DNA from 2 places in the Clostridium sp. 29_15 genome. Region 1 is predicted to be linked to the other one. Evidence: predicted binding sites of a transcription regulator. Region 1 holds the regulator's gene; the other holds the start of a gene.
The links. Region 1 encodes HrcA, which represses chaperone genes, less so after heat shock. Its sites were predicted from a motif close to TGTTAGCACTCNNNNNNNNNGAGTGCTAACA; they were not measured.
Positions count from the first base shown of each region.

Region 2: groES (co-chaperone GroES) is a predicted target of HrcA. The motif match lies at 5,606-5,636, and genes of this name have one in related genera.

Region 1 is NZ_MNRT01000041.1:69,756-85,475, reverse strand. It holds gene holA (DNA polymerase III subunit delta) at 1-361, shown strand, start outside; gene rpsT (30S ribosomal protein S20) at 480-743, opposite strand; gene gpr (GPR endopeptidase) at 927-1,901, shown strand; gene spoIIP (stage II sporulation protein P) at 1,983-3,086, shown strand; gene BHW04_RS10500 (hypothetical protein) at 3,168-3,599, shown strand; gene lepA (translation elongation factor 4) at 3,723-5,528, shown strand; gene BHW04_RS10490 (hypothetical protein) at 5,727-5,996, shown strand; gene BHW04_RS10485 (MFS transporter) at 6,265-7,431, shown strand; gene hemW (radical SAM family heme chaperone HemW) at 7,640-8,770, shown strand; gene hrcA (heat-inducible transcriptional repressor HrcA) at 8,956-9,987, shown strand; gene grpE (nucleotide exchange factor GrpE) at 10,008-10,571, shown strand; gene dnaK (molecular chaperone DnaK) at 10,610-12,466, shown strand; gene dnaJ (molecular chaperone DnaJ) at 12,589-13,725, shown strand; gene BHW04_RS10455 (hypothetical protein) at 13,774-14,436, opposite strand; gene BHW04_RS10450 (nitrite/sulfite reductase) at 14,652-15,720, shown strand, end outside.
Region 2 is NZ_MNRT01000021.1:101,860-117,579, forward strand. It holds gene BHW04_RS03710 (electron transfer flavoprotein subunit beta/FixA family protein) at 1-587, shown strand, start outside; gene BHW04_RS03715 (electron transfer flavoprotein subunit alpha/FixB family protein) at 613-1,617, shown strand; gene BHW04_RS03720 (3-hydroxybutyryl-CoA dehydrogenase) at 1,700-2,545, shown strand; gene BHW04_RS03725 (DNA-3-methyladenine glycosylase family protein) at 2,820-3,740, shown strand; gene BHW04_RS03730 (4Fe-4S dicluster domain-containing protein) at 3,885-5,390, shown strand; gene groES (co-chaperone GroES) at 5,660-5,944, shown strand; gene groL (chaperonin GroEL) at 5,962-7,584, shown strand; gene BHW04_RS03745 (prepilin peptidase) at 7,728-8,483, shown strand; purine riboswitch at 8,668-8,765, shown strand; gene guaB (IMP dehydrogenase) at 8,898-10,352, shown strand; gene guaA (glutamine-hydrolyzing GMP synthase) at 10,382-11,923, shown strand; gene BHW04_RS03760 (ECF transporter S component) at 12,047-12,661, opposite strand; gene BHW04_RS03765 (undecaprenyl-diphosphate phosphatase) at 13,002-13,838, shown strand; gene BHW04_RS03770 (M15 family metallopeptidase) at 14,120-14,920, shown strand; gene BHW04_RS03775 (glucose-6-phosphate isomerase) at 15,018-15,720, shown strand, end outside.

The DNA of each region.
Region 1 (15,720 bases):
TCTAGTAGAGTACATTTCTAATAAGAAGGTTGATAGGGCTTTAGATTTGCTAGATGATTTATTATTTAAGGCAGATCAACATATTCTTATAATAACTACCATTGAAAATCATTTTAAAAGGTTATATGAAATTAAAATTTATATGAGCAAAGGAAAGAGAGTAGATTATTTTATGAGCAAGTATAGGTTACCACAATTTGTTTGTGAAAAGCTTATGAATCAAGCTAATAAATTTTCACTGAAGCAATTAGGTCAATTTATTAGAATATGTGTTGATACAGAAAATAAGTTAAAGTCATCCACAGGAGATAAATCTACAGAAATGGAGCTTATGCTATTTAAGACTTTCTTGGCTAAGTAAGATATAGAGAAAAAGTGTTTTATAATGAATACTACATAAAAAATCACCTTTTTTATATAAAGGTGATTTTTTATGTAAATAAATAGTCGGTGATTAAAAACCACCGACTCCTTATTGATTACGCCATAGCGTTTAATTTCGCAGCTAATCTTGACTTCTTTCTAGCAGCCATGTTCTTGTGAACAACACCTTTTTGAGCAGCCATGTCTAAAGACTTAGATGCTTTAACGAATGAAGTTTTAGCTTCTTCAGCGTTGTTAGCAGTTACTGCAGCTTCAAAGTTCTTTATAGCAGTTTTTAAAGCTGATTTTATCATTCTGTTTTGAGCAGTTTTAGTTTCAGTAACTTTAATTCTCTTCTTTGCTGATTTTATGTTTGCCATTCAATTCACCCCCTTAAATTTTTATAGGGCCTCTTGCAGTTTTTGGGGAAATCTGCGTACGAGTTCATTTTCAACAAATCATATTATATCATTGAAAGTTTAGAAGTTCAAGTATGAAATTAAAAGTAATTTGGGAAAATAATTTTGTAGTTGTGAAAAAAGGTAAAAATAGGAGGGAAAATAATGATAAGTATACGTACAGATTTAGCCATAGAAGCAAAGCAAGCATATACTGAGGAAAATAAGAGAGAACTTGACGGAGTTAGGGTAGATGAGGAGAATGATGGAGATATAAAGGTTACTACAGTAACTATAGAAAGTGATGAAGCCGGAAAGGAATTAGGAAAACCAAAAGGGCATTATATTACCATAGATTTTCCGGAATTTACAAGTTATGATGGTGAATGTATGAATGAGTTATCTATGGTGGTAGGAAAAGTCCTTAAGAGATTGGCAGATGTTACTGAAGAAAAATTAGTGCTTGTAGTGGGACTTGGAAATTGGAATGTAACTCCTGATGCTTTAGGACCTAAGGTAGTTGAAAAGATAATGGTAACAAGACATATAAAGCAGATTATGCCTGATGCTTTAGAAAGTCATGTAAGGTCAGTTTGTGCATTGGCACCAGGAGTACTAGGCATAACAGGAATTGAAACTGGAGAGATTGTTAAAGCGGTAGTTGAAAAAGTTAAGCCAGATTTAGTTATATGTATTGATGCTTTAGGCTCAAGAAAGTTAGACCGTGTCAATAGAACTATTCAAATAGGAGATACAGGGATTTCTCCAGGAGCAGGTGTTGGAAATAACAGAATGCAAATTAATGAAAAGAGTTTAGGAGTAAAAGTATTAGCTGTAGGAGTACCTACTGTTGTAGATGCTGCTACTATAGCTAATGATACTATTGATATGGTGCTTGATGACCTTGTAGGAAAAGTTGAAAGGGGAAAGGAATTTTATTCTATGTTACAAAAAGTTGATAAAAATGAAAAGCAAATGCTTATAAGAGAAATATTAACTCCTTTTGTAGGAGAATTGATTGTAACACCTAAAGATATAGATACTATTATTGAATCACTTGCCAAGATAATAGCTGATGGAATAAATATAGCAGTGCAACCAGAAATGGAAATGGAGGAAATAAATAAATTTTTAAATTAAAATAAGAAAAATATTTAACATTATAATTTGTAATAAGTATGTCACTTAAACATATAAATGTATAAGTGAGGTGAATTATGAATGAGTTATGTTTTTCATGGAGGTGAAAATAAAAGAGGACGGAATAGGATAAGCATTGATATAGTGGTTATATTGATTATAGTAGTATTTTTTTGTATAAGATGCATAGTGGTATTAAATAATTATCGGGAAAGGGGAGCATATGCATATGTTCAGTTATTGAATTACTGCATGCCAGTGGTGGAGGAGTTAAATTATGATGCCAGTGATTATGCGGAAAATAATTTAAGTATAAAAAATGTTATCTTACAATCATTAGGACTATATAATCTAAGATTTGAGGATATTGTAAGTAATGAATTGACAGTGTTTGCACAAATAAATAGAACTATTACAGGAGCAGTGGCTAATAATAACAGTGGTATACAGCCATATGAAATTAACTCCAATAGTATTGCCATGATTACAGAAGAAGAAAATGAAGCTATAGCTAAAGAAAGTCCTGCATATGATGAAAGTTTAAAGAAGACATTAGACGAAGCTAATCCAGAGGTGCTTATATATCATACTCACACCCATGAAAGTTATTATGATGGTGGAAATGTAGACGAGGGATATAATTATAATACAGATAATAATGATTACAATGTAGTTGGTGTTGGAGATGTTCTTGCTAAGGAATTACAAGATGGCTATGGCATAGCGGTAATTCATGATAAGACAATACACGATACTTCATATAATGATTGCTATGGAAGGTCTAATGAAACAGTAAGCTCTTATTTAAATCAGTATGGAGATTTTAAGCTTATTATAGATCTACATAGGGATTCAAACAGTAATAGGCAGGCTGTTACAGCAGAGATTAATGGTGAAACAGTTGCTAAGGTAATGTTTGTAGTAGCTGGGAACAGTAGCAATTATTCAAGTAATACCCAGCTTGATAATAAGCTTATAGAAATTATTAATAGATTATTTCCAAGCCTTCTTAGAAGTACTAATATTTTTGTTTATGATTCTGGTATAAACGCTTTTAATTTGAATTTAAGCAATAATATATTGCTTTTAGAGGATGGATCAATAGCAAATACTGCTATAGAAGCAAAGTTATCAGCTAAATATATAGCTAGGGTAATAGCAGAGTATATAAAAAATTATACTTAATTGAATAAAGAATTTAAAATATGTGCATCCTTTACAATGTTAAAACGCTATAATTGCGTAAAAAATAAGGGGTGCATTTTTATGCTTAAGAAGGGAATTGTTCATATAATTCTTTTTAGTATGGTTATAGTAGGATGTATTATAGTCAATATCAAAAATACAGAAGCATTATCTCCATTTGGCAATACACTTAATAATTATCAAATAATCACTGAGGAATTTGGTGAAGATTTTTCAGAGTTTATAAAAGATAATGCCAATATAAAGATATATTTAGATAAAGGAGAGGATAATGTACAGGTTCAAATTGGAAATAAGAAAATAAAGTTAACTAAAAATAATATATTTATAGCAAAAATTAAATCAATAGGAAGTTTTTTTATTAAGCAAATTTCTAAAATAGAGAATACTTTAGGGAAAATAACAAAAAATACAAAAGAGAATGAAAAAACTAAAAGTAAAATTGACATAATTGTTGATGATTTCATAGAATGGTTAGAACAACAAAATTAAAAATATAGATTAATTTGTTAATTAACCAAGAATCTTGACACTGACAGGATAATTTATGATATAATTTACTCTGATTTAATATAATGGGGGTGAAGAAACTACTAATTTTAGTAGTTATTATATATGGCAAGCAATAGACAATCAAAAATTAGAAATTTTTCAATTGTAGCACATATTGACCATGGTAAGTCAACATTAGCAGATAGATTATTAGAAAAGACAGGAACTCTTACTCAAAGGGAAATGGAAGAGCAAGTTCTTGACAATATGGAGCTTGAAAGGGAAAGAGGAATTACTATAAAATCTCAAGCTGCAAGACTTATCTATAAAAGAGAAGATGGAGAAGAATATATCTTAAATCTAATAGATACTCCAGGGCACGTAGACTTCACATATGAAGTTTCAAGAAGCTTAGCAGCTTGTGAAGGAGCTATCTTAGTTGTTGATGCAGCTCAAGGTATAGAAGCTCAAACATTAGCTAACTGCTATTTAGCATTAGATAATGATTTAGAAATAGCACCGGTAATAAATAAGATTGATTTACCATCAGCTAGACCTGATGAAGTTAAGCAAGAAATTGAAGATGTTATTGGAATTGAAGCAGAGGATGCTCCGATGATTTCTGCTAAGACAGGATTAAATGTAGAAGATGTTTTGGAAACAATTGTAGAAAAAATTCCAGCACCAAATGGTGATGAAGATGCTCCATTAAAGGCACTTATTTTTGATTCATACTATGATAGTTATAAAGGTGTTGTATGTTATGTAAGAATAATAGATGGTAAAGTTAAACCAGGAACAAAAGTAAAGCTTATGGCAACAAATAAGGTATATGATATAACTGAAGTAGGAGTATTTACACCTAAGTTAATGCCTATAAGTGAATTAAGTGCAGGAGATGTAGGATATATAACAGCATCTATAAAAAATGTAGCAGATGCCAGAGTTGGGGATACAGTAACAGAAGCAAATCGTCCAACAGCAGAAGCTCTTCCGGGATATAAGAAAGCTGTACCAATGGTTTACTCTGGTATATATCCAGTAGATGGTGCTAAGTATGATGAATTAAAGGAAGCATTAGAAAAGTTACAAATTAATGATGCTGCTTTAGATTTTGAACCTGAAACATCTATAGCATTAGGATTTGGATTTAGATGTGGATTCTTAGGTCTTCTTCATATGGAAATAATTCAAGAAAGAATTGAAAGAGAATTCAATTTAGATATTATTACAACAGCTCCATCAGTTGTTTACAAGGTTACTAAGACTAATGGAGAAACAATTGAACTTACTAACCCTACTAATCTTCCTGAACCAACAGAGATAGATTATATGGAAGAGCCAATTGTTAAGGCATCAATTATTGCCCCAACAGAGTATGTAGGAGCTATAATGGATTTATGCCAAGAAAGAAGAGGAGTTTATATAGATATGGAATATCTTGAAACAACAAGAGTTTCTATTAACTATGAAATTCCTTTAAATGAAATAGTATATGATTTCTTCGATACATTAAAATCAAGAACAAGAGGATATGCTTCATTTGATTATGAATTTAAAGGATATACTACTACTGAACTTGTTAAGCTTGATATATTATTAAATGGAGATGTTGTTGATGCATTATCAATGATAGTTCCTAAAGAAAGAGCTTACCATAAAGGTAGAGGAATTGCTGAAAAGCTAAAAGAAATAATTCCAAGACAAATGTTTGAAGTTCCAATACAAGCAGCAATTGGATCTAAAGTTATAGCTAGAGAAACTGTTAAAGCTATGAGAAAAGACGTTCTTGCTAAATGTTATGGTGGAGATATTTCAAGAAAGAAGAAACTTTTAGAAAAGCAAAAAGAAGGAAAGAAGAGAATGAGACAAGTGGGATCTGTAGAAGTACCACAAGAAGCATTCATGGCAGTACTAAAAGTAGATTAGTAAAAAAGCTGGAGATTTTAAAATCTCTAGCTTTTTTTTTAATGATGAATGATGAGTGATGAATGATGAATTAAGGAATAAACTCACAGAGTTTAGAAAAAATTAATAGTGTTCTGTAATTCATCATTGATAATTCACAATTCATCATTGGAACAAGTATATTATATAGAAAATTATTTTTATAGGTAGAAAAGATTTATGCTGGAATTAAGTATTAGGGATGTAGGAATTAAAGGTAATAAACTAAGGAATAAGGGGTTAGTAACTGAAACACTTAGAAGAAAAGATGGACAGATAATACCTATCTTTCTTTCAAGTAATCTATTAGAACAATATATTGTTATTACTGATTATTGCAAAGACTTAGATGTTAAATTTGAAAATGAAATAATACATGTGCATATAAAAGAAGCTCAAAGACATTTTACTAAGAATAATGTTATTAATATGGACTTTATAGAAATATAATAATATAAAGATTTAATTATTGAGTTTTGCATTATTTTGAAAAATTTATTTGCGGCAATGAAGAGCCATATCAAGAAAAGTTCCTTGGTATGGCTTTTTATGCTTATAATATATGATTGTTGCATCTTTTTTATAAAAATAGTAAAATTAGGTTGAAATATAAAGGAGAGATAAATATATGTTTAGACCAATTTAAAAACTTCATTAAGGAAAAATACCTATATTTTTTATAGGTTTATTTGTGCTACTGAAAATGGAGGGATTAAAATTGAATAAGAAGAACATATATTTAATGTATTTAATAATTTTTTTACAAAGTTTAGTTTTTTATGGTTCTATAGCAACTTTATATAGGCAAAAAAGAGGGCTTTCTATGACGGAAATTTTTATTATTGAGTCGGCGTACTTTATAATAGTTATAATCTTAGAAGTGCCATGGGGGAAGCTTGCTGATAAAATAGGTTACAAGAAGATAGTGGTCATTGCTAATTTTATTTACTTTTTATCAAAGATAGTTTTTTATAATTCAGGTTCATTTTTAGGCTTTTTAATAGAACGAATATTTTTAGCGGCAGCTTTAGCGGGACTGTCTGGCTGTGACTCGGCATATTTATATAATTCTATATATGATAAATCGTTATGCGATAAGGTTTTTTCAAAATACAATTTTTATACAACTTTAGGATTTTTACTAGCTTCACTTAGTAGTGTTTTTATAATTGAAATTTCTATGGAAAGTACAGTGTTATTTACAATAGTGGCTTATGGAATTGCATTTATACTGTCACTGTTCTTAGATGAAGTTCCTAAGGATGAAAAAAATGCAAGTATAAAAATGAATTTTAAAGAAACGTTTAATAATAAGAATATTATCGTATTTATTATTTCAATTACCTTATTTTCGGAAATCGTACAAGGCATAACCGTATATTTAAATCAAAATAAATATATTAGTTGTGGTATAGACGTAAAAAAATTTGGTATTATATTAGCTCTTTCTCAAATAATATCTTTGATTACAGGGAAATCATATTACTTTAAAAGAATCTTAGGTGAAAGAAAATATATAAATATATTATATTTAATTATTTTAGTAGCAACGTTGATATTGTGGAGAACAACATCAGCAGTGGTAAGTGTTATTTCGGTAATGAGTATTTCACTAAGTGATGCATTGTTTGCACCAATAGTCATGGAGATAGAAAATAAGTCTGTAACCACCGGAGAGAGGGCAACGATTTTATCCATATATTCTGTAATAGGTAGTGTGGTTTCTGCAGCTATTAACCCGCTGATAGGATTAGTTGCTGATTATTCATTAGGAACTTCTTTTTTGCTTTGTAGTATGCTGTGTGTTATAGCTTTCATAGCAATGAATTGCTATTTAGTAAAGGAAGATAGCAAAATGAAGCTATGTAATGAAAAAAGGATATAAAAAAGCAGTATTGATTTAAAATAGTATAGTTTCATAAAGTAATATATAATAATAGCCATAGTGTAAGTGGCTATTATTTTTTTTACGCTTAGAAAATTATAAAATTTTTAGAATATGGGATACTAATAAATTAGCCACTTCTTATATACGTCGTTACTAATGCGTTAAAAAGAAAATTATAGTGCTATAAAAATTTGGAGGAATAAGAATGAAGGAAACAAGTTTATATATACATATACCATTTTGCAAGCAGAAGTGTTTTTATTGTGATTTTCCATCTTTTGCAGGAAAGGAGAGGTATAGGGAAGCTTATATAGAAGCTTTATGTAAAGAGATATTAAATAAGTGTCAGCAATATAAGATAAAAAGTATATTTATTGGAGGAGGAACTCCATCATATTTAGAAGTACATGAAATTAAAAAGCTTCTTGAAACAGTAAATAAGCTTCAGCTTGTAGATGATATGGAGTTTACCATGGAATGTAACCCAGGTACAGTTAATGAGGAAAAACTTATTGCCATGAAAGATGGTGGAATAAATAGAATAAGCTTTGGTTTACAGTCATGTAATAATGAACTCCTTAAAATAATAGGAAGAATACATACTTATGAAGAATTTGTAGATAATTATAAATTAGCTAGAAAACTGGGTTTTAATAATATAAACGTAGATCTTATGTATGGTCTGCCAAATTTAACAGTGGATTTATGGAAGGATACCCTTGCAAAGATTTGTAATTTAAAGCCAGAGCATATATCATCATATAGCCTTATCATAGAAGAAGGAACTGCTTTTTATACATTGCATATGAAGGATAAATTAAATTTACCATCTGAAGAAGAGGAAAGAGAAATGGATAAACTAACAAAAGATCTACTTGGTAGTGGTGGTTATAATCAGTATGAAATATCTAACTATAGCTTAGAAGGAAGAGAATGTGAACATAATAAAGTTTATTGGAAACTTAAAGAATATATAGGAGTGGGTTCGTCATCTAGTTCGTATATAGATGGCTTTAGGGTTGTTAATAATCCAGATGTAAAAAGTTATATTGAAAAAATACAAAAAAATGAAAGTGTTGAAATTGATAGATATAAAAATACCATTAAAGATGAAATTGAAGAATATATGTTTATGGGATTAAGACTTAATGAAGGTATAAGTAAAATGGAATTTAAGCAAAAGTTTAACACTGATATAGACAGTATATATGGAAATATAATAGAGAAGAATATTAAAAGAGGTCTTCTTGAGCTAAAAGATGATAAATTATCTTTGACGGTAAAAGGAATAAGCTTAGCAAATGAGGCTATGTCAGACTTTATATTAGAAAAATAGATTGAATAGAAAATAAGAGTAATTTAAAGAAAAAAAGAGAAAAAATCACACTATTTTAAATAGTAAATAATAGGTGGCATAATATGAGAAAATATGAAATTGACAAAAAAAGCGAATAAGAATATATTGATATTGTAGTCATTAGCACTCGGTGTTAGTGAGTGCTAACAATAGGGGTGATGAGATTGGCTATTGATGATAGAAAAATTAGAATACTCCAAGCCATTATAAACGACTATATTGTGACAGGTGAACCTGTTGGATCAAGAACAATAGCTAAAAAATACGACTTAGGTATAGGATCTGCCACTATTAGGAATGAAATGGCCGACTTAGAGGAGATGGGATATTTAGAGCAGCCTCATACATCTGCAGGCAGAATCCCTTCCAGTAAAGGCTATAGATTATATGTAGATCAATTGATGCAGAGGGAACAGCTTACAAGAGAAGAAGAGCTTAGAATTAAGGAATATATCATTAATTCAGCTATGTATGAAGTGGATAAGGTATTAAAAGAAGCATGTGTGCTATTATCAGAGTTAACTAATTTAACTTGTATAGTGGAAACTCCTTCTATGAAAAGAAGCAGGATAGTATCGATGCAGCTTATAGGTATTGATAAGTCCAATATAGTAGCTATAATAGTTACAGATAGTGGAGTTATAAAAAACCATAGAATAAGAGTATCACATATGCCTATGGAAAGTGAATTAGATAGAATCAATGAAGTTCTTAATATTAAGTTAAAAAACCTAACAATAGATGCAATAAATCTACAGGTGATTAATGAAATAAAGGAAGAACTTAAGGGATTTGATGATTTATTTAATGCAATACTTCCAGCTCTATATAAGAGTTTAAATGAAAGTACAAAATCAGATTTATTAGTTGAAGGAACTACCAATCTTTTCAATTATGCAGAATATAACGATATTGAAAAAGTCAAAGATATGCTTCAACTTATAAGTAATAAAGATTGTGTTATTGAATTATTAGAGCCAAGTGGTGATATTACCATAAAGATTGGTGATGAAAATTATATTCCAGAAGCAAAAGATTGTTCTGTAATAACAGCAGAATATTGTTTAGGTGGAAGACCAATTGGTAATATAGGTTTAATTGGACCACAGAGAATTAATTATTCAAAAGTAATTTCAATAATGGCTCAAGTAATAAAAGAACTAAATAAAAGTTTAAGAAATCAGAGTCTTGAGTAGTGTGAGAAGAGGTGTATTGAATGGAAGAAAATAAAGATTTAAATGAAGAAATCATTGATGAAGCAGAAGCTATAACAGAAAGTACTGAAGAGGTTAATGAGGCTGAAAACAATGAAGAAACTGATTTAGCTTTAGTTAAAAAGTTAAAAGAAGAAAATGATAAACTTTCAAAAGAAGTTGAAGCATTTAAAGATAGATTATTAAGGGTTACAGCCGAATATGAAAACTTTAGAAAGAGAACTGCCAAAGAAAAGGAAGGAATATATGCAGATGCATGTGCAGATGTATTAAAAGAAGTTATTCCAACAGTAGATAATCTTGAAAGAGCTTTAGCAGTTGATGGAAGCGTTGAAGATTTGAAAAAAGGAATTGAAATGACTATTAAAGGATTTCAAACTTCACTTGAAAAACTTGGAGTTGAAGAGATAAGTGTTGAAGAAGGATTTGATCCTAATATGCATCAAGCAGTAATGCATATTCAAGATGAAAATTTAGATAAAAACGTTGTTGCTGAAGTATTCCTGAAAGGATATAAGAAAGGTGACAAAGTAATAAGATATTCAATGGTAAAAGTAGCAAATTAGTTTAATTTTAATAGATAGAAATTTAGGAGGAAATAATTATGGGAAAAATTATAGGTATTGACTTAGGTACAACAAATTCATGTGTAGCAGTTATGGAAGGTGGAGAACCAGTCGTAATAGCAAACTCAGAAGGAGCAAGAACTACTCCATCAGTAGTTTCATTCCAAGCTAACGGAGAAAGATTAGTTGGTCAAGTAGCTAAAAGACAAGCGATTACTAATCCAGATCATACAATAATTTCAATAAAGAGAGAGATGGGTACAGACCATAAAACTCATATTGATGATAAAGAATATTCACCACAAGAAATATCAGCAATGATTCTTCAAAAGATAAAAGCTGATGCAGAAGCTTATTTAGGTGAGCCAGTAACTCAAGCAGTTATCACAGTACCAGCTTATTTCAATGATGCTGAAAGACAAGCAACTAAAGATGCTGGTAGAATAGCTGGATTAGAAGTATTAAGAATAATAAACGAACCAACAGCAGCTTCACTTGCTTATGGATTAGATAAAACAGATCACAGCGAAAAGATATTCGTATATGACTTAGGTGGTGGTACATTCGACGTATCTATACTAGAATTAGGTGATGGTGTATTCGAAGTATTATCAACAAATGGAGATACTAAGCTTGGTGGAGATGACTTTGATAACAAAGTTATGGATTATATAGCTGAAACATTCAAAGCAGAAAATGGTATTGATTTAAGAAATGATAAGATGGCTCTTCAAAGATTAAAAGAAGCAGCTGAAAAAGCTAAGATTGAATTATCATCTTCAATGCAAACAAATATTAACTTACCATTCATCACTGCTGATGCAACAGGTCCAAAGCACATAAATTTAGATTTAACTAGAGCTAAATTCAATGAATTAACTCATGATTTAGTTCAAAGAAGTATCGAACCAATGAAGAAAGCTTTAGCAGATGCAGGACTTTCAATTAGTCAAATAGACAAGGTTATATTAGTTGGTGGATCAACAAGAATACCAGCTGTTCAAGAAGCAGTTAAGAACTTTACAGGAAAAGAACCATCTAAGGGAGTTAATCCAGATGAATGTGTTGCTGTAGGTGCTGCAATACAAGCAGGTGTATTAACTGGAGAAGTTAAAGACGTATTATTATTAGACGTTACACCATTAACATTAGGAATTGAAACAATGGGTGGTATAGCTACACCATTAATTGAAAGAAATACAACTATTCCAGCTAAGAAGAGTCAAGTTTTCTCAACTGCAGCAGATGGTCAAACATCAGTGGAAATTCACGTAGTTCAAGGTGAAAGACAAATGGCAGCTGATAACAAGACTTTAGGAAGATTTACTCTATCAGGAATTGCTCCAGCTCCAAGAGGAATCCCACAAATAGAAGTAACATTTGATATAGATGCAAATGGTATAGTTAAAGTTTCAGCTTTAGATAAGGGAACAGGAAAAGAAGCAAACATCACAATTACAGCTTCAACTAACCTTTCAGATGAAGAAGTAGAAAAGGCAGTAAAAGAAGCAGAAAGATTTGCTGAAGAAGATAAGAAGAGAAAAGAGGGCATAGAAGTTAAGAATAATGCTGATCAAATAGTATATCAAACTGAAAAAACTTTAGAAGAATTAGGAGATAAAGTATCTGCTGATGATAAAGCTAAGGTTACAGCTAAATTAGATGCATTAAAGGCTATTAAAGATGGTGAAGATTTAGAATCAATTAAGAAAGCAATGGATGAATTAAATCAAGAATTCTATGCTATATCTTCTAAGATGTATGCACAAGCTGGAGGACAACAAGGTGCTGAAGGATTTGATCCAAACAATATGGGTGGAGCAAATGCAGATGCTGGTACAGCTCACGATGACAATGTAGTAGATGCTGATTTTGAAGTTAAAGATGACAAATAATTAAATTAATTTAGAGGGAAGACAAAAGTCGTCTTCCCTTTTTAAAAGTACAGTATTTAATAATTATTATTATAATGTTATTATATAAAGGTAAATTTGTAATAAGGTGGTGACATTTGTAGATGGCAAGTAAAGACTATTATGAAGTGCTTGGCCTTCAAAAAGGGGCAAGTGAAGATGAAATAAAAAGAGCCTTTAGAAAGCTAGCTATTAAATACCATCCTGATAAAAATCAAGGAAATACAGAAGCAGAAGCTAAGTTTAAAGAGATAAATGAAGCTTATCAAGTACTTTCTGATCCTGAAAAGAAAGCAAGATATGATCAATTTGGATCAGCTGACTTTGATGGAAGTGGATTTGGAGCAGGTGGATTTGGTGGTTTTGACTTCAATGATATGGGTGGTTTTGGAGATATTTTTGAAAGTTTCTTTGGTGGTGGCGGAAGTTCATCAAGAAGAAGAAATGGACCGGTTAAAGGTGCTGATTTAGAATACACTATTAATTTATCCTTTGAAGAAGCTATATTTGGGGTTGAAAAAGAAATCACAATTAATAGAAGTGAAAACTGTGGAGAGTGTCATGGATCAGGAGCTAAACCTGGAACATCTCCAAAAACATGTCCAACATGTAATGGTTCAGGGCAAGTAAGGGTTCAAAGACAAACTCCATTAGGAAACTTCGTAACTACATCTACATGTGATAGATGTGGAGGTAGAGGAACTGTAGTTGAAGAACCATGTCATTCATGTGCAGGAAAAGGTAAAGTAAGAAAGAGTAGAAAGATAAATGTTAAGATACCAGCAGGTGTTGATACAGGAAATGTACTACCACTTAGAGGACAAGGTGAGCACGGTGCTAACGGAGGGCCTCCAGGAGATATATATGTAAGAATCAATGTTGCTAGATCAAGTAAATTTGATAGACGTGGACATGATATTTATATAGATACTCATATATCTATGTCTAGAGCTGCATTAGGATGTGAAATAACAGTACCTACAGTAGATGGTGATGTTAAATATACTGTTCCAGCAGGAACACAATCAGGTACACTTTTCAGATTAAAAGGAAAAGGAGTTCCAAGAGTAAATGGTTCAGGAAGAGGAGATCAGTACGTAAAAGTTGTAGTTGAAATTCCTAAGAATTTAAATGAAAAGCAAGTGGAAGCATTAAAAGCATTTATGGAAGCTTGCGGAGAAGAACCAGACAATGTTGAAGTTCAACACAAAAAAGGATTTAAAAACATCTTTAAAAAATAGATATATTTTAATTAAAAACAGCCTGTTGTATTTAAAGCGACAGGCTGTTTATTTCGTTAATACATTTAAAACCTCCATGGCATGTTCTTTTCTTTCGGAGTTAACAATGATTGTAAGGATATTATCCTTGGAAGGAAAGTCAATCTCTTTAAGTAAATTTAAAGAATCTATTTTAATACCATATATACCTTCAGTATCATTTGAGTCAGAAGCTTTAACAAGCAGTTCTTCTGGAATATTTAAGTTTTCAAAACCATCTATAGTGGAGATATCTTCAAACATATCTTGTGATACTTGTGCATTGAAGTATTCTTCATTAACAATGGCAAGATCAATTTCTTTAGCAGCTATTTTTATAGCGATTTCTTCAGTAGGGGTTAATCTATATCCAGTATTTGAGTCACTCCAGATAGGATTAATAAGTATTGTTGACTTTTCAGGATTTTCAATAAGTAGATCATTAAGTGTATCCCTAAGGGAGTATAACTGATTTTCATCTATATAAGAATTATAATAAGTTATGGTACAGTAAGTAGATTTTTTAGTCATCATTGTATGAATGAAAGAAGCTAGTCCTACTATAGAAAGTAATGTAATAATTATATGAATTTTATAATATTCCCATATATAGCTATATTTTTCTTTGGGAGATAAAGCTTTGAATTTTTCTTTAATTGATATTTCAGAATCAAATTGTGTTTCTTTTTCCATATTATCCTCCTAATTTATGTATATGTTTACTTAAGTTAAGTTTATAGAAAAAAATTACAAAAATCAATGGAATTTATAAAATTTTTACTTCTTTAATATAATAAAAAATAAAAAAAATATTGTAGAAATATGAAAACAATATATAATATATTTTGAATATTTATTTAAATAAGAAGGCATAGTAAAGATAGAAAAGATTAGTATGAGGTGAAGCAATGGAAGAAATAAAAAAAGAGATATTATGTGAAATAGAGCCTTTTAAAGAAAATGGGTATGAATTTCTAAATAAGAATATGTCAAAAATGGATTTTAGATCAATATCATGCGGATTTGGAGTATATGCTCAAAGAAATCAAAAAGATTTTGTTATTAGACTTAGGACCTCTTCTGGAGTTATAGCCTTAGATCAATTAAAGAAAATATATGAATGGGCTAATAAATATGAAGTAGAATATTTACATTTTACAACACGCCAATCTATTCAATATCATGGATTGACTATAGATGATACATGTAGCTTAATGGAAGAGGCATTAAATTATAATATTTTTACAAGAGGTGCTGGAGGAAATTATCCAAGAAATGTAGCACTATCTCCTTTATCTGGAGTAGATAAAAATGAAGCATTTGATGTAACTCAATATGCTATAGCTTGTGATAATTATTTTATGAAGAGAATAACTTCATATAAATTACCAAGAAAAATAAAAGTAGCATTTTCTAACTCAGAAGAGGATACAGCATGTTGTACAGTTCAAGATTTAGGATTTATGGCTGTAAATAATGAAGGGAAAAAATGCTTTAGAGTATATGTAGGGGGAGGCCTAGGAAGAAATCCTAAAAAAGCGTTAGTTTATCCAGAATTAATAGATGCAAATGAAGTTTTATATTACGTTCAAGGAATGGTAGATTTCTTTATTTCAGAAGGTAATTATGAAAATAAGAGTAAAGCAAGAATTAGATATATAGTTGAAAAATTAGGTGAAGAAGGTTTTATAGAATGTTATAAGAAACATGTGGAAGCAGCTAAAGCTAAAGGTGGATTAAGTTTAGAGTGTGAAGAAATTAAAAATACAAAAAAAGGTATAAAAGTTGATATTATTGATAATAGATTAATTGAGCAAAAGCAAGAAGGGTTATATAGTGTATATTTACATCCAGTTGGAGGGCAAATAGCATTAGAAAATTTAAAAGAGATAATAATGATACTGGAAACATGTGAATCACCAGAGATAAGATTATCTAAAACAGAAGGAATATATTTTAGAAACCTTAATGGAGTTG
Region 2 (15,720 bases), on a different contig from region 1:
AAGCAAAGGATGCTTTAAGAGAAGCTTTATGTATGGGTGCAGATGAGGCAATATTAATTACAGATAGAGCTTTTGGTGGAGCTGATACATTAGCTACATCAAGAACAATAGCATCAGCCATAAGAAATTTAGATTATGATGTTATATTTGGAGGTAGACAAGCTATTGATGGTGATACAGCACAAGTTGGTCCTGAAATTGCTGAACATTTAGAAATACCTCAAGTAACATATGTACAAGATGTTAAAGTAGAAAGTGATGGATTATTAGTTAATAGAGCATTAGAAGATGGATATGAAATAATTAAGGTTAAAACTCCAGTACTTTTAACTGCTATAGCTGAATTAAACCATCCTAGATATATGAATGTTGGAAGGATATTTGCCACTAAGGATAAAGAAATAACTGTATTTACAGCAAATGATCTTGATATTGATGCATCACAAATAGGATTAAAGGGATCTCCAACTAAAGTTAAGAAATCTATGACTAAAGAAGCTAAAGGTGCTGGAGAAGTGGTAAAGGAAAGTGCACCAGAAGCAGTTTCATATGTTTTAGGTAAATTAAAGGAAAAGCATTATATCTAGGATTGCTTAAGGGAGGAATTGAAAAATGAATATAGCAGATTATAAAGGTATTTGGGTTTTTGCTGAACAAAGAGAAGGTAAATTACAAAAAGTTTCTTTAGAGTTATTAGGAGAGGGAAAGAGACTTGCAAATGAATTAGGAGTTAAGCTTACAGCAATATTATTAGGAAATAATGTAGAAGGATTAGCATCTACTTTAGGAGAACATGGTGCTGACGAAGTACTTGTGGCTGAAAGTCCAGAATTAGAACATTATACAACTGATGGCTATACAAAAGTAATTTGTGATTTGGCAAATGAAAGAAAGCCAGGAATTATATTTATTGGGGCTACATTTATTGGAAGAGATTTAGGGCCAAGAGTAGCTGCAAGATTATCAACAGGGTTAACTGCTGACTGTACTTCATTAGCAGTAGAAGTTAGTAATGGTGCTTTATTAGCTACTAGACCAGCTTTTGGTGGTAACTTAATGGCTACAATTGCATGCCCAGATCATAGACCTCAAATGGCCACTGTAAGACCAGGGGTTTTTGCTAAATCTACTGAAAAGAATACTGAATTCGTTGTGAAAAATGTTAAAGTTCAAATAGAATCTTCAGATATAAGAACTCAAGTTTTAGAAATAGTTAAAGCTAATAAAGAAATAATTGATATCGGTGAAGCTAAGGTAATAGTTTCAGGGGGAAGAGGAGTAGGTTCTGAAGAAAATTTTGGATTATTAAAACAGTTAGCTGATATTTTAGGTGGTGTTGTGGCTGGATCTAGAGCAGCTGTTGAAAAAGGATGGATAGATGCAGCATATCAAGTTGGACAAACAGGAAAAACTGTTAAACCTATAATATATGTAGCTTGTGGTATTTCAGGAGCTATTCAACATGTTGCTGGTATGCAAGATTCAGATATGATTATAGCAATTAATAAAGATGAAACAGCTCCAATTATGAATGTTGCTGACTATGGAATAGTTGGAGATTTAAATAAAGTAATACCAGAAATGATTACTCAATTAAAAGAAATTCAAGAAGCGTAAAAATTAAAAATGAAGAAAAAACTAGTTTAGAATTTTATCAATAATTTTTCATTATTCATTAAAAGTTATGGAGGGGAATTGAATGGAAAAGATTTTTGTTTTAGGTGCTGGAACTATGGGAGCAGGAATAGTTCAAGCTTTTGCTCAAAAAGGTTATGAAGTTATTGTAAGAGATATAAAAGATGAATTTGTTGAAAGAGGATTAGCTGGAATTAATAAAAACTTAAGTAAATTAGTTGCTAAAGGAAAAATGGATGAAGCTACAAAGGAAGTAGTTCTTTCAAGAATATCAGGAACAACTGATATGAACTTAGCAGCAGATTGTGATTTAGTTGTAGAAGCAGCAATAGAAAATATGGAAATTAAAAAATCTATATTTGCAGAATTAGATGGTATTTGTAAGGAAAGCACAATATTAGCTTCCAATACATCTTCTTTATCAATAACTGAAGTGGCTTCAGCTACTAAGAGACCTGATAAAGTTATTGGAATGCACTTCTTCAATCCAGCTCCAGTAATGAAACTTGTTGAAGTTATTAGAGGAATAGCTACATCAGATGAAACTTTTAATACTGTAAAGGAATTATCAGAAGCTATAGGAAAGAATCCAGTTGAAGTTGCAGAAGCTCCAGGATTTGTTGTTAATAGAATACTTATTCCAATGATTAATGAAGCATCATTTATCCTTCAAGAAGGAATTGCTTCAGCAGAAGATATAGACACAGCTATGAAATATGGTGCAAATCACCCAATGGGGCCTTTAGCACTAGGAGATTTAGTTGGTCTTGATGTATGCTTAGCTATTATGGATGTATTATATAAAGAAACAGGAGATACAAAATATAGAGCAAGTAATATATTAAGAAAATATGTTAGAGCTGGTTGGCTTGGAAGAAAGAGCGGAAGAGGATTCTTTAATTATCAATAATAATTAAGAATTAAAAATTAATGAGGGGTTTCCTTAAGGGGAAATTCCTTTTTATATTTTAAAGAAACTCTATGAGTTTTCTACTTAATTATCAATTAGCAGCATTTTTTATATCTCTATTTTTGATACTTTTATTTTTTTACGTTATAATATAAGAAATAATTATTGTTAATAGATAATTGTATTATTTATAGCTTATAAAAGTTGTTGAGTAATAATCAAGATATTAGTTAAAGATAAAATATAAATAATAGAGCAAAGGATGAGGTGTTTTATGGATTATAGAGAAATAATAGAGTCAAATGATTCAGTGATAATAAAAGGTGTTAAGAATTTTAACATTAAACAAATATTGGAATGTGGACAGTGCTTTAGATGGCAGAGAGTTACTGATACTGATTATATAGTTGTGTCTAATAGGAGAGTAATAGAGATTACTCAAGAAGATGAACAGGTAATAATTCACAATACTAATATGGATGACTTCAAAAATATATGGGAAAATTATTTTGATTTAAATACAGAGTATGGACCATTAAAAGAAGAGTTAAGTAAGGATGACTTATTAAAACAAGCTATAGAATTTGGTTATGGAATAAGATTATTAAACCAAGATCCTTTTGAAATGGTAATCAGTTTTATTATTTCAGCAAGAAACAGTATTCCTTCAATAATGAAGACTATTAAGAAAATTTCAGAAAAGTTTGGTGATAAGATAGAGTATAAAGGTGAAGTGTATCATGCTTTTCCAACACCAGAACAATTAAAGAAAGCAACACTTGAAGATATACAAGAAACAGGAGCATCTTTCAGAAGTAAATACATAATTGATACAATTTATAATATAAATAGGGCTTTAGAAGCAAAGAAATCAGGAAAGTTAACTGATGAATTAAAGATGTATGATTTAGAGTATATAATGTCACTTCCAACAGATGAATGTCATATTGCATTACAAGCTTTTAAAGGAGTAGGTGCTAAGGTGGCAGATTGCATCATGCTTTTCTCTATGGGGAAAAAGTCTGCTTTCCCAGTAGATGTATGGATTAAGAGAGCAATGATTCATTTCTATGTTGCACCAGATGTTTCATTAAATAAGATAAGAGTATTTGGTAGAGAGAAATTTGGTGAACTTTCAGGTTTAGCGCAACAATATTTATTCTATTATGCAAGAGAAAATAGTATTAATGTATAATTGGTAAAAATAGTCAATATATTTAGTGTATTGACTATTTTTTATAGTTTTAAATTACATAATTATGAAAATATATAATAAATTAACAAAATGTAGTATAATATTATGTGGAGTATTGAGAAGGATTTGATAGGGGGAAAAGATATGTTTCAATTTGAAACTCAACTTAAAAAACTTAAGCATGAGGTTCTAACAGCAGTAGCAAAACTTGCTAAAGAAGATAGTGTAACTTTAAATAATATTGAAAAGATTCCATATGAAGTTATTAAAGGGAATAAGCCCACATATAGATGTTGTGTATATAAAGAAAGAGCTATAGTTTTAGAAAGAGCAAAGCTTGCATCAGGATGTTTAGCTGATGGAGATAAGGTTGAGTATAAGCTTGTTGATATAAGGCCAGATGAACAAATAATGTATGTTATTGAGGCAGCCTGCGATAGATGTCCAATTAATAAGTATAATGTAACAGATTCATGTAGAAATTGTATTGCTCATAGATGCAAAGAAGCATGTAATTTTGGTGCAATAAGCATTGTTAATGGAAAGGCATATATTAATCAAGAGCTATGTAGAGAATGTGGAATGTGTAAAAAAGCATGTTCATATGATGCTATATCGGAAGTTATGAGACCATGTAAGAGATCTTGTCCTACTGGAGCTTTGGATATTAATCCTGAAGATAGAAGAGCAATGATAAAAGAAGAAAAATGTGTAAATTGTGGAGCATGTATGACAGCATGTCCTTTTGGTGCTATTTCTGATAAGAGTTTGATAGTACCAGTGGCTAAGAGGTTAGGTAGAGGAAGAAGAATGTATGCCATAGTAGCACCAGCAATTACAGGACAATTTGGAGCAGCAATGAATTATGGTAAGATTAGAAATTCCATTAAAAAGCTTGGTTTTGTGGATATGATAGAAGCTGCTTTAGGAGCTGATGCAGTAACTGTTCATGAAAGCAATGAGTTTATTGAAAGAATGGAAAATGGTGATAAATATATGACTAATTCGTGCTGTCCTGGATTTTTAAGCTTTATTGAAAAGACAGTATCTACTGAAGTAGGAAAGATTTCAGGTACTGTATCACCGATGGTAGCAACAGCTAAATATGTAAAGGCACAAGATCCAGAAGCAAAAATAGTATTTATAGGACCATGTACAGCTAAAAAAGCAGAAGCTATTAGAAATGGTGTTGAAGGTGCTGTTGATTATGTACTTACTTTTGAAGAACTTTTAGCATTATACGCTGCCTTTGCAGTTAATCCATATGAATGTGAGGAAGATGATGTTACTGATGGTTCTGTATTTGGTAGAAACTTTGGTATGTCAGGAGGATTGACAGCAGCTATAGAAAATTACGTTAAAGATAGTGGAGCAACCATTGACTTCAAGCCAGTAAAAGTTTCAGGTTTAGAATGTAAGAAGACAATGACCATGGCCAAAGCAGGTAGACTTTCAGGTAATTTTATAGAAGGTATGATGTGTGAAGGTGGATGTATAAATGGAGCTGGAACAATAGTTACACCTGCTAAAGCTAAGGCAGCCTTTGTTAAGATAAATAATGGATCTCCTATAAAAGCGGTAATAAAAAATGAAAAGTTAGAAAAATTTAAAGACATTAATCTTGAGAGAAAAGTTATAGTAAATAAGTGATTTAGAAAATATAAATCTTATGATAGAAATATACATCAAAAGATTTACTTTAAATGTAAAATATATAAAATTTTAAAAAATGAAGGAATGATAAGAAACATAGAGTAAATAAAATATAAATTTAAATATTAAGTTATATTTAACCATTAAAAGGCAATAATAAAAAAAGTAATATTTGAAAAGTAAGGAAAAAGGATATATTATAAAAATATAGATAGTAGCACTCTGAGATGGTGAGTGCTAACAAAAGTGATAGGAGGTATTTTTAAATGAATATTAGACCATTAGGAGATAGAGTTGTTATAAAGAAACTAGAGGCTGAATCAACTACAAAGAGTGGTATAGTTCTAACAGGTACAGCTAAAGAACAGCCACAAGAAGCTAAAGTTATGGCTGTAGGTCCAGGAGCTGTTGTAGATGGCAAAAGGGTAGAAATGGACGTAAAAGTTGGAGATAAGATTTTATATTCAAAATATGCAGGAACAGATGTAAAAGTTGCTGGAGAAGAATATATAATATTAAGACAAGATGATATATTAGCAATTGTTGAATAAAAAGGAGGATAATTATTATGGCTAAAATGATTGAATTTGGAGAAGAAGCAAGAAGAGCTATGCAATCTGGTGTTGATAAGCTAGCTAATACAGTAAAGGTTACATTAGGACCTAAAGGAAGAAATGTTATATTAGATAAGAAGTTTGGTTCACCATTAATCACAAATGATGGTGTATCTATAGCAAGAGAAATAGAATTAGAAGATCCATATGAAAATATGGGTGCACAATTAGTTAAGGAAGTGGCAACAAAGACTAATGATGTTGCGGGAGACGGTACTACTACTGCTACTCTTTTAGCACAAGCTATAATAAGAGAAGGACTTAAGAATGTTACAGCTGGTGCAAATCCAATACTTATAAGAAGTGGTATAAGAAAAGCTGTGGATGTGGCAGTTGAAGAAATAAAGAATATATCAAAGCCAGTAGCTGGTAAGGAAGATATTGCAAGAGTTGCAGCCATATCAGCAGCTGATGAAGAAATAGGAACTCTTATTTCTGATGCTATGGAAAAAGTAGGAAATGAAGGAGTTATCACTGTAGAAGAATCTAAATCTATGGGAACAGAATTAGATGTAGTAGAAGGTATGCAATTTGATAGAGGATATGTAAGTCCTTATATGGCAACTGATACTGAAAAGATGGAAGCATTACTTGATAACCCATTAATTTTAATAACTGATAAGAAGATTACTAACATACAAGAAATTTTACCAATACTTGAACAAATAGTTCAAAATGGTAGAAAACTTTTAATCATTGCAGAAGATGTTGAAGGTGAAGCAATGGCTACATTAGTAGTTAATAAGTTAAGGGGAACATTTAACTGTGTTGCTGTTAAGGCTCCTGGATTCGGTGATAGAAGAAAAGAAATGCTACAAGATATAGCAGTTTTAACAGGTGGAGAAGTTATATCAGAAGAATTAGGAAGAGATTTAAAGGAAGTAACTTTAGATATGCTTGGTCAAGCTGAAAGTGTAAAAGTTACTAAGGAAAATACTACAATAGTAAATGGAAAAGGTGAAAAATCACTTATTAAAGAAAGAATAAATCAAATAAAGACTCAAATCGAAGAAACATCTTCTGAATTTGATAAAGAAAAGCTTCAAGAAAGATTAGCAAAACTTTCAGGCGGAGTTGCAGTAATCAAAGTTGGAGCTGCTACAGAAACTGAATTAAAAGAAAGAAAGCTAAGAATCGAAGATGCTTTAGCAGCTACAAAAGCAGCTGTGGAAGAAGGAATTGTTCCAGGTGGTGGAACTGCTTATGTAAATGCAATTAATAAAGTAGCAGAATTAACTTCAGAAGTTGATGATACACAAGTAGGTATAAATATAATTGTTAAAGCTCTAGAAGAGCCAATGAGACAAATTGCTATAAATGCAGGACTTGAAGGTTCAGTAATCATTGAAAAAGTTAAATACAGTGAAGCAGGAATTGGATATGATGCATTAAATGATAAATATGTAAATATGCTTCAAGCAGGAATTGTTGATCCAACAAAGGTTACAAGATCAGCACTTCAAAATGCAGCATCAGTAGCATCTACATTCTTAACAACAGAAGCTGCTGTAGTAGATATTCCACAAAAGGAAGCTCCAGCACCAGCTCCAGGAATGGGAATGGATGGAATGTATTAATATAAAAAAACACCAAGCAAGTAAAATTGTTTGGTGTTTTTTTATATTTTCATTAAAGTTTTTATTTTTAATACATTATAAATTATTACTAAAATGTTAATAATTTTAATAATTATTATAAATATAAAGGAAGTGTTATATATTTGGAGATTATATTCATTGCAATTATTGGATTATGTATAGGTAGTTTTTTAAATGTATGTATTTATAGAATTCCACGAGAAGAATCCATTATATTTCCATCATCTCATTGCACCACTTGTAGCTATAAATTGCAGGGCTATGACTTAATTCCTCTTTTAAGTTATTTATTTTTAAAGGGGAGATGCAGAGGATGTGGCAAGAGGATATCTATTAAATATTCTCTTATTGAAATGCTCAATTCATTATTATATGTTCTTATATACTGTAATTATGGAAATTCAATTGATTCATTAAAAGGGTTTTTATTAAGTTCTCTTTTAATAGTTATTGCAGGTATTGATTTAAAAACACACTACATATATAAATCCACTACCATCTTTGGGATAGGAGCCTTTGTCTTTATAGAGATAATAGATTTATTAATTTCATGGCAAATACCCTGGGAAAATTTGTTAGCTGGAGCTTTAGGAGTAATAGTTATTGGAGCAATAGTATTTTTTACTGGAGGTATGGGAGAAGGTGATATTGAGATTGCTTTAATTATAGGATTATTTTTAGGTATTAAAGGGCTTATGCTTGCTTTGTTTATAGCATTTATTTTAGGAGGAATTATAGCTAGCATATTCTTGATATTAAAGTTTAAGGAAAGAAAAGCAGAAATAGCATTTGGTCCATACTTAGCTATAGGAGCAATTATTTCATTATTATATAGTACAGAAATAATTAACTGGTATATATCATTGATGAAAATATAGCATTTTTATTATATAATGAGGGAAGCTTTTACTAGCAACATTAGATTATAGGTATCATCAATGGTGGTAATTATAATAGGGTAAATTATGATATGTCAAAAGTGGAGAAAAATAGATTTGCTAGAGTTGTTTTAATGTTGACAATATAAAGTAAATACTCTATAATTAAAAAAAAAATCGCAAGGCAACAAACATTATGAAAACTTATATATACCCTGAATATGGCAGGGCGTTTCTACCGGAAACCATTAATTTCCGACTATAAGTAAGATTAAATGTCTTTATATCTTATAGAATAAGTTTAAGATTATTAGGCGTATTAACCTTACTTAAAGGTTAATGTGCTTTTTTTTACAATTAAATAGATTATATTAGCAATTATTACATATTTTTATATATTTGGAGGGAATAACAATGGCTCAAATTATTAAAACTGCTTACACATTTGATGATGTGTTATTAGTACCAAACAAATCAGAAATTTTACCTAATGAAGTTAGTTTAAAAACTAAATTAACAAAGAAAATATCATTAAATATACCATTAATGAGTGCAAGTATGGATACTGTTACTGAATCTAAAATGGCTATAGCTATGGCAAGAGAAGGCGGAATTGGTATAATCCATAAGAACATGACTATAGAAGAACAAGCTATAGAAGTAGATAGAGTTAAGAGACAGGAAAATGGCGTAATTACTGATCCAATATTCTTAAATGAAGATAACACAGTAAGACAAGCATTAGAATTAATGGCTAAATATAGAATTTCAGGAGTTCCTGTAACAAGAGGAACTAAATTAGTTGGAATAATAACTAATAGAGATATAGTTTTTGAAACAAACTATGATAAGACACTTGATGAAGTAATGACAAAGAGCCCATTAATAACAGCAAAGGAAGGAACTACTTTAGAAGAAGCTTTAGAAATCTTAAAGAAGCATAAAATAGAAAAACTTCCTTTAATAGATGATGATAACAATTTAAAAGGATTAATTACTATAAAAGATATTGAAAAGGCAAAGGCATATCCTAATGCAGCAAAAGATAGTAAAGGAAGACTTTTATGTGGAGCTTCAGTAGGAATTACTAACGATATGATGGAAAGAGTTGAAGCCTTAGTAAAAGCAAAAGTAGATGTTATTACACTTGATACAGCGCATGGACATAGTAAAGGTGTTATTGAAGGTGTAAGAAAAATAAAGAGTGTTTATCCAGAACTTCAAATAATAGCAGGTAATATTGCTACAGCGGAAGCTGTAAGAGACTTAGTTGAAGCGGGAGCTGATTGTGTTAAAGTTGGTATAGGACCAGGATCAATTTGTACAACAAGAATAGTTGCTGGTGTAGGTGTTCCACAATTAACAGCAGTTATGGATTGTGTAGAAGAAGGAAGAAAATATGGTGTTCCTGTTATTGCTGATGGTGGATTAAAGTATTCAGGAGATATAGTTAAGGCTTTAGCAGCAGGGGCACAGGTTTGTATGATGGGTTCAATGCTAGCTGGATGTGAGGAATCTCCAGGAGAAACTGAAATATATCAAGGAAGAACATACAAAGTATATAGAGGTATGGGATCTTTAGCAGCTATGGAAAAAGGATCTAGTGATAGATATTTCCAAAATGGAACAAAGAAATTTGTACCAGAAGGCGTTGAAGGGAGAGTTGCTTATAAGGGACCAGTATCAGATACTATATTCCAATTATTAGGTGGAATAAAATCAGGTATGGGATATTTAGGAGCACCAACATTAGATAATTTATATGAAAATGCTAAATTTGTGGTTCAAACTGCTTCAGGTATAAGAGAAAGCCATCCACATGATATCAATATAACAAAAGAAGCTCCAAACTATAGCGTTAGAGAGTAATACTATAAAAGGACATTAGGAGGATTTCAATGAAGAAAGAATTAATACTAGTGCTTGACTTTGGTGGTCAGTATAATCAGTTAATAGCAAGAAGAGTCAGAGAATGTAATGTATATTGTGAGGTTCATCCGTATAATTTAAGTATAGAAAAAATAAGAGAAATGAATCCAAAGGGAATAATATTTACTGGTGGACCTAATAGTGTATACGGTGAAAACTCACCGCTATGTGATAAAGAAATATTTAATATTGGAATACCAGTGCTAGGAATATGCTATGGATCACAACTAATGGCTTATTTATTAGGAGGAAGTGTAGCAACTGCTCCAGTTAGTGAATATGGTAAAACAGAAGTTAGTGTGGATGCAAAATCAAAAATATTTGAAGGTGTACAAGACAAGACTATATGTTGGATGAGCCATACAGATTATATAGAAAAAGCTCCAGAAGATTTTAATATAGTAGGAAGTACTCCAGTATGTCCTGTGGCAGCTATGGAATGTGTAGAAAAGAACTTATATGCAGTTCAATTCCATCCTGAAGTTATGCATACTAAAGAAGGAACTAAGATGTTATCAAACTTTGTGTACAATATTTGTAATTGTGCTGGAGATTGGACAATGGATTCTTTTGTTGAAAAATCAATTGAAGAAATTCGTGAAAGAATTGGTAATGGTAAAGCACTATGTGCATTATCAGGTGGTGTTGATTCATCAGTAGCAGCAGTTCTTTTATCAAAAGCAATTGGTAAGCAATTAACATGTGTATTTGTTGATCATGGTTTACTTCGTAAAGATGAAGGTGATGAAGTAGAAGCTATCTTTGGGCCAGAAGGACACTATGATTTAAACTTTATTAGAGTAAATGCACAAGATAGATTCTATGAAGCTCTTGCTGGAGTAGAAGATCCAGAAAGAAAGAGAAAAATTATTGGTGAAGAGTTCATTAGAGTATTTGAAGAAGAAGCTAAGAAAATAGGTATGGTAGATTTCTTAGTTCAAGGAACAATTTATCCAGATATAATTGAAAGTGGTCTTGGTGATTCAGCAGTGATAAAATCTCATCATAATGTTGGTGGGCTTCCTGATTATGTTGATTTTAAAGAAATAATTGAACCTTTAAGATTATTATTTAAGGATGAAGTAAGAAAAGCAGGATTAGAACTTGGTATACCTGAAAAATTAGTATACAGACAACCATTCCCAGGACCAGGATTAGGTATAAGAATAATTGGTGAAGTAACAGCTGAAAAGGTAAAGATAGTTCAAGAAGCTGATGCAATTTATAGAGAAGAAATTGCTAAGGCTGGTTTAGATAAAGAAATCGGGCAATACTTTGCAGCGTTAACTAATATGAGATCTGTAGGAGTTATGGGTGATGAAAGAACTTATGATTATGCAGTTGCACTTAGAGCAGTAACTACAAGTGATTTCATGACAGCAGAATCTGCTGATCTTCCATGGGAAGTACTTGGAAAAGTAACAACTAGAATAGTAAATGAAGTTAATGGAGTTAACCGTGTATTCTATGATTGCACAGGAAAACCACCAGCTACTATAGAATTTGAATAGTTGAAACTGAGCTGTAAAGCCTTTGTTTACAAGGGTTTTACAGCTTTTCCTTTAGAGGCAGTTCACTGAAATATCAAAACTGCTTTTTTATAAAGGTTGATTTTATTCTTTAAAAGAAATTGCTTAATTTTTTTTAAAATAAAGTAATAGTGTTTTACTTACAGTAAAAGAAATTACAGAACAAATAGCAGTTTCTATCAAAGCTTGTACACCAACCATAGATAATATTAATAAAAATGGATTAGTTAAACCAGTAGCTTGACTTAATCCTTGTATATATTCAGTATTATAAAAAATTAGCATTAATAAGCTCATGTAAAAAAATGTGTTTAGTAAAGGAGCTGATATGCTACCAATTAAACAACGAAAATTATCATGTTTTGGTAGAAGTTTTTTTAGACCTAAGACAATAGCTCCAGTGGATAATCCCATTAAAATACGTCCACCTACAGTAACAATAAAGCTACCAATAATACTGGCTGAGAACATAGCTTGTGTCATCAAGCCAGTGCTGGAAAATCCTTTAGCAAAACTTATAAGACCAAAGACTAAACTAAGTATTAGTCCTTCAATTGGTCCTAAAACAATAGCTCCTACTGCTACTGGAATGGAAAGAAGAGAGGCTGCAATAAATCCTAATTGCAGATAACCAAGTGGAGTATAGCCCATAAGTAGTTCTAGTGCAATCAATAAGGCCAATTGGCACATACGACGCACGTCAAAATTTAATGTTTTCATATTTAAATTACCTCCTGCTGCTGTCTCCTATAAAGTGGAGTATAGCGCATATTTTTTGTAAATCAGTTTTTATTCTACAATTATCATTAATTTTTTTCAAGAAGTACGAGGATTTTAAAGCTATAAAGAAACAAAAAATCATTTGTTGTTGACTTGGACTAGACTCTAAATGCTATAATCTGAAAAAAGATGTAAGATGATTATGATAATTTTTTTTGTGAAATAAAAGATAAGTTTTACAGGAATTAAGATAAATGTAATAAATAATATAACTTATGTAATGTTTTTTATGATAAAATATTAAAGTTAAATCAATAAAAAAAGAAATAAGGAGTTAACTATGGACATTATATTAATTTTTAAGGCAATAATACTAGGTATTGTTGAAGGAATTACAGAATGGCTACCAGTAAGTAGTACAGGACATATGATTTTAGTTGATGAATTTATCAAACTTAATGTGTCACCTGCATTTAAAGAAATGTTCTTTGTAGTAATTCAATTAGGAGCTGTAATGGCTGTTGTAGTACTTTATTGGAAAAAGTTGTTTCCATTTTCAACAAGTGAAAAATTCTTAGTAAAAAAAGATACTTTTCAAATGTGGTTTAAAATTGTAGTTGCATGTATTCCAGCAGCAATAGTAGGAATATTATTTGATGATAAGATTGACGAACTATTTTATAATTATCAAACTGTTGCATTAGCATTAATTATTGTTGGTATTGCATTTATTATAGTTGAAAAGAAAAATAAAGGAAGAGTGTTTATGAAAACAAAGCTTTCTGATATTACATATAAGGATGCAGTTATTATTGGATTATTTCAACTTATTGCAGCAATTTTTCCAGGAACATCTCGTTCAGGTGCAACTATAGTTGGTGCAATAATATTTGGAGTTTCAAGAGGGTTAGCTACAGAATTTACTTTTTTCTTAGCGATACCAGTAATGTTTGGGGCAAGTTTACTAAAAATATTAAAATTTGGACTTACATTTACAGGAACTGAAATATCAGTATTATTAATTGGTATGATCGTAGCTTTTATAGTATCTATGATATCAATTAAATTCCTAACAGATTATGTTAAAAAGCATGATTTTACTGTTTTTGGATGGTATAGAATAATCTTAGGAATAATAGTTATATTATATTTTTTAGGAAAGACATTTATTTTTTAATATATATTTAAAAGTGTATATATGGAAATAACTTTCGATATTAGTTAATAAAAAGGAACTGTCACAATAGCGGATAAAAAATCTGTTAGCGATAGTTCCTTTTCTATATTTTTATAAAATTTAAGGAATATTTTATGATATATATAGACATTATTTAAAAATAGATTGAAGAAAAATTACAAATTAGTATAAAATAAATATGTGAAATAAGTTTAAAGAATTTTTTATATTTAAAAAGTTATGATAAAATCAAATAGGATAAGTTGGAAAAGGGGAAAAAAATGGACTTTAAAAAGAAAAAAAAAGATGGAGTTATATTTGCATTATTGATTGTTATAGTAATATCAGGAGCACTTATATTAGGCAGAGATAAAATATTTACTTCAGAGGTAGATAATAACATACACTTAGAAGATGAAAGCAATATAGTAACTGAAGGAGAGACTGAAAAAGCATCAGATAATAATGAAGAATTAGAAAAATTACTGAACATAAAAAATAATTCCTTAATGATGTTAGTAAATAGAAATAATACTTTAAGTTCAGATTATGTACCAGATGAACTTGTCTTAAGTGAAATAGACTTTGTAAGTTATATTGAAACAAGATATTTAGCAAAATCAACAGCTGAAGCTGCAAAAGCAATGTTTGAAGCAGCAAAGGAAGATGGCATAACTTTACTTGGAGCTTCAGGATATAGATCTTATGAGGTACAAGAGAGCCTTTATAATTCAAGAGTTGTAAATGAAGGACAAGAAGAAGCAGATAGGTATACAGCAAAACCAGGGCAAAGTGAACATCAGACAGGATTAGCTTTAGATATATTAAGTGAAGATTATCAAGATATGGATGATAATTTTGATTCTACAGAAGCTTATGCATGGCTTAAGGAAAATTGTTATAAATATGGCTTTATCCTTAGATATATGAAAGGAAAAGAGAATATAACAGGTTTTTTATATGAGCCATGGCATTATAGATATATAGGAAATAGTGAAGTGGCAAAAGAAATTATGGATAGGAATTTAACTTTTGAGCAATATATAGAAGAATTAGATGCAAAAATTCAAGAGCTAAGTTAAAGATATAAAGATTTTATTGTTAAAAATTTATACAAATAGATAAAATGTGTTATAATTAACTATGTTAATGATTTCACGATTCAATGGAGGTAAATAGATGAATAAAGGTTTAAGTTTAGATTTGTCAAAAGTAATGCCATATGCAGACTTTTCTGAAATAGAAAAGATGGAAGCTATGGTGAAATGCGCACATGAAACAGTTCATGAAGGAACTGGAGCAGGAAATGATTTTTTAGGATGGTTAGATTTACCTGTTAATTATGATAAGGCTGAATTTGATAGAATTAAAAAAGCAGCAGAAAAAATTAAGAGTGATTCAGATGTACTTGTAGTAATAGGTATTGGAGGATCATACTTAGGTGCTAGAGCAGCAATTGAAATGCTTAAAAATCATTTCTATAATGTTTTAGATAACAGTAAGAGAAACACTCCACAAGTATTCTTTGTTGGAAATAACATAAGTTCAACATATGTAGCTGATCTTTTAGAAGTAATTGAAGGAAAAGATATATCTGTTAACGTTATTTCAAAATCAGGAACAACTACTGAACCAGCTATAGCGTTTAGAATATTTAAAGACTATATGGAAAAGAAATATGGTGTTGAAGGTGCTAAATCTAGAATATATGCTACTACTGATAAAGCAAGAGGAGCATTAAAGAATTTAGCAGATACAATGGGATATGAAACTTTCGTTATTCCAGATGACGTAGGTGGAAGATTTTCAGTATTAACTGCAGTAGGATTATTACCAATTGCAGCAGCTGGAATTAACATAGATGATATGATGCAAGGTGCAG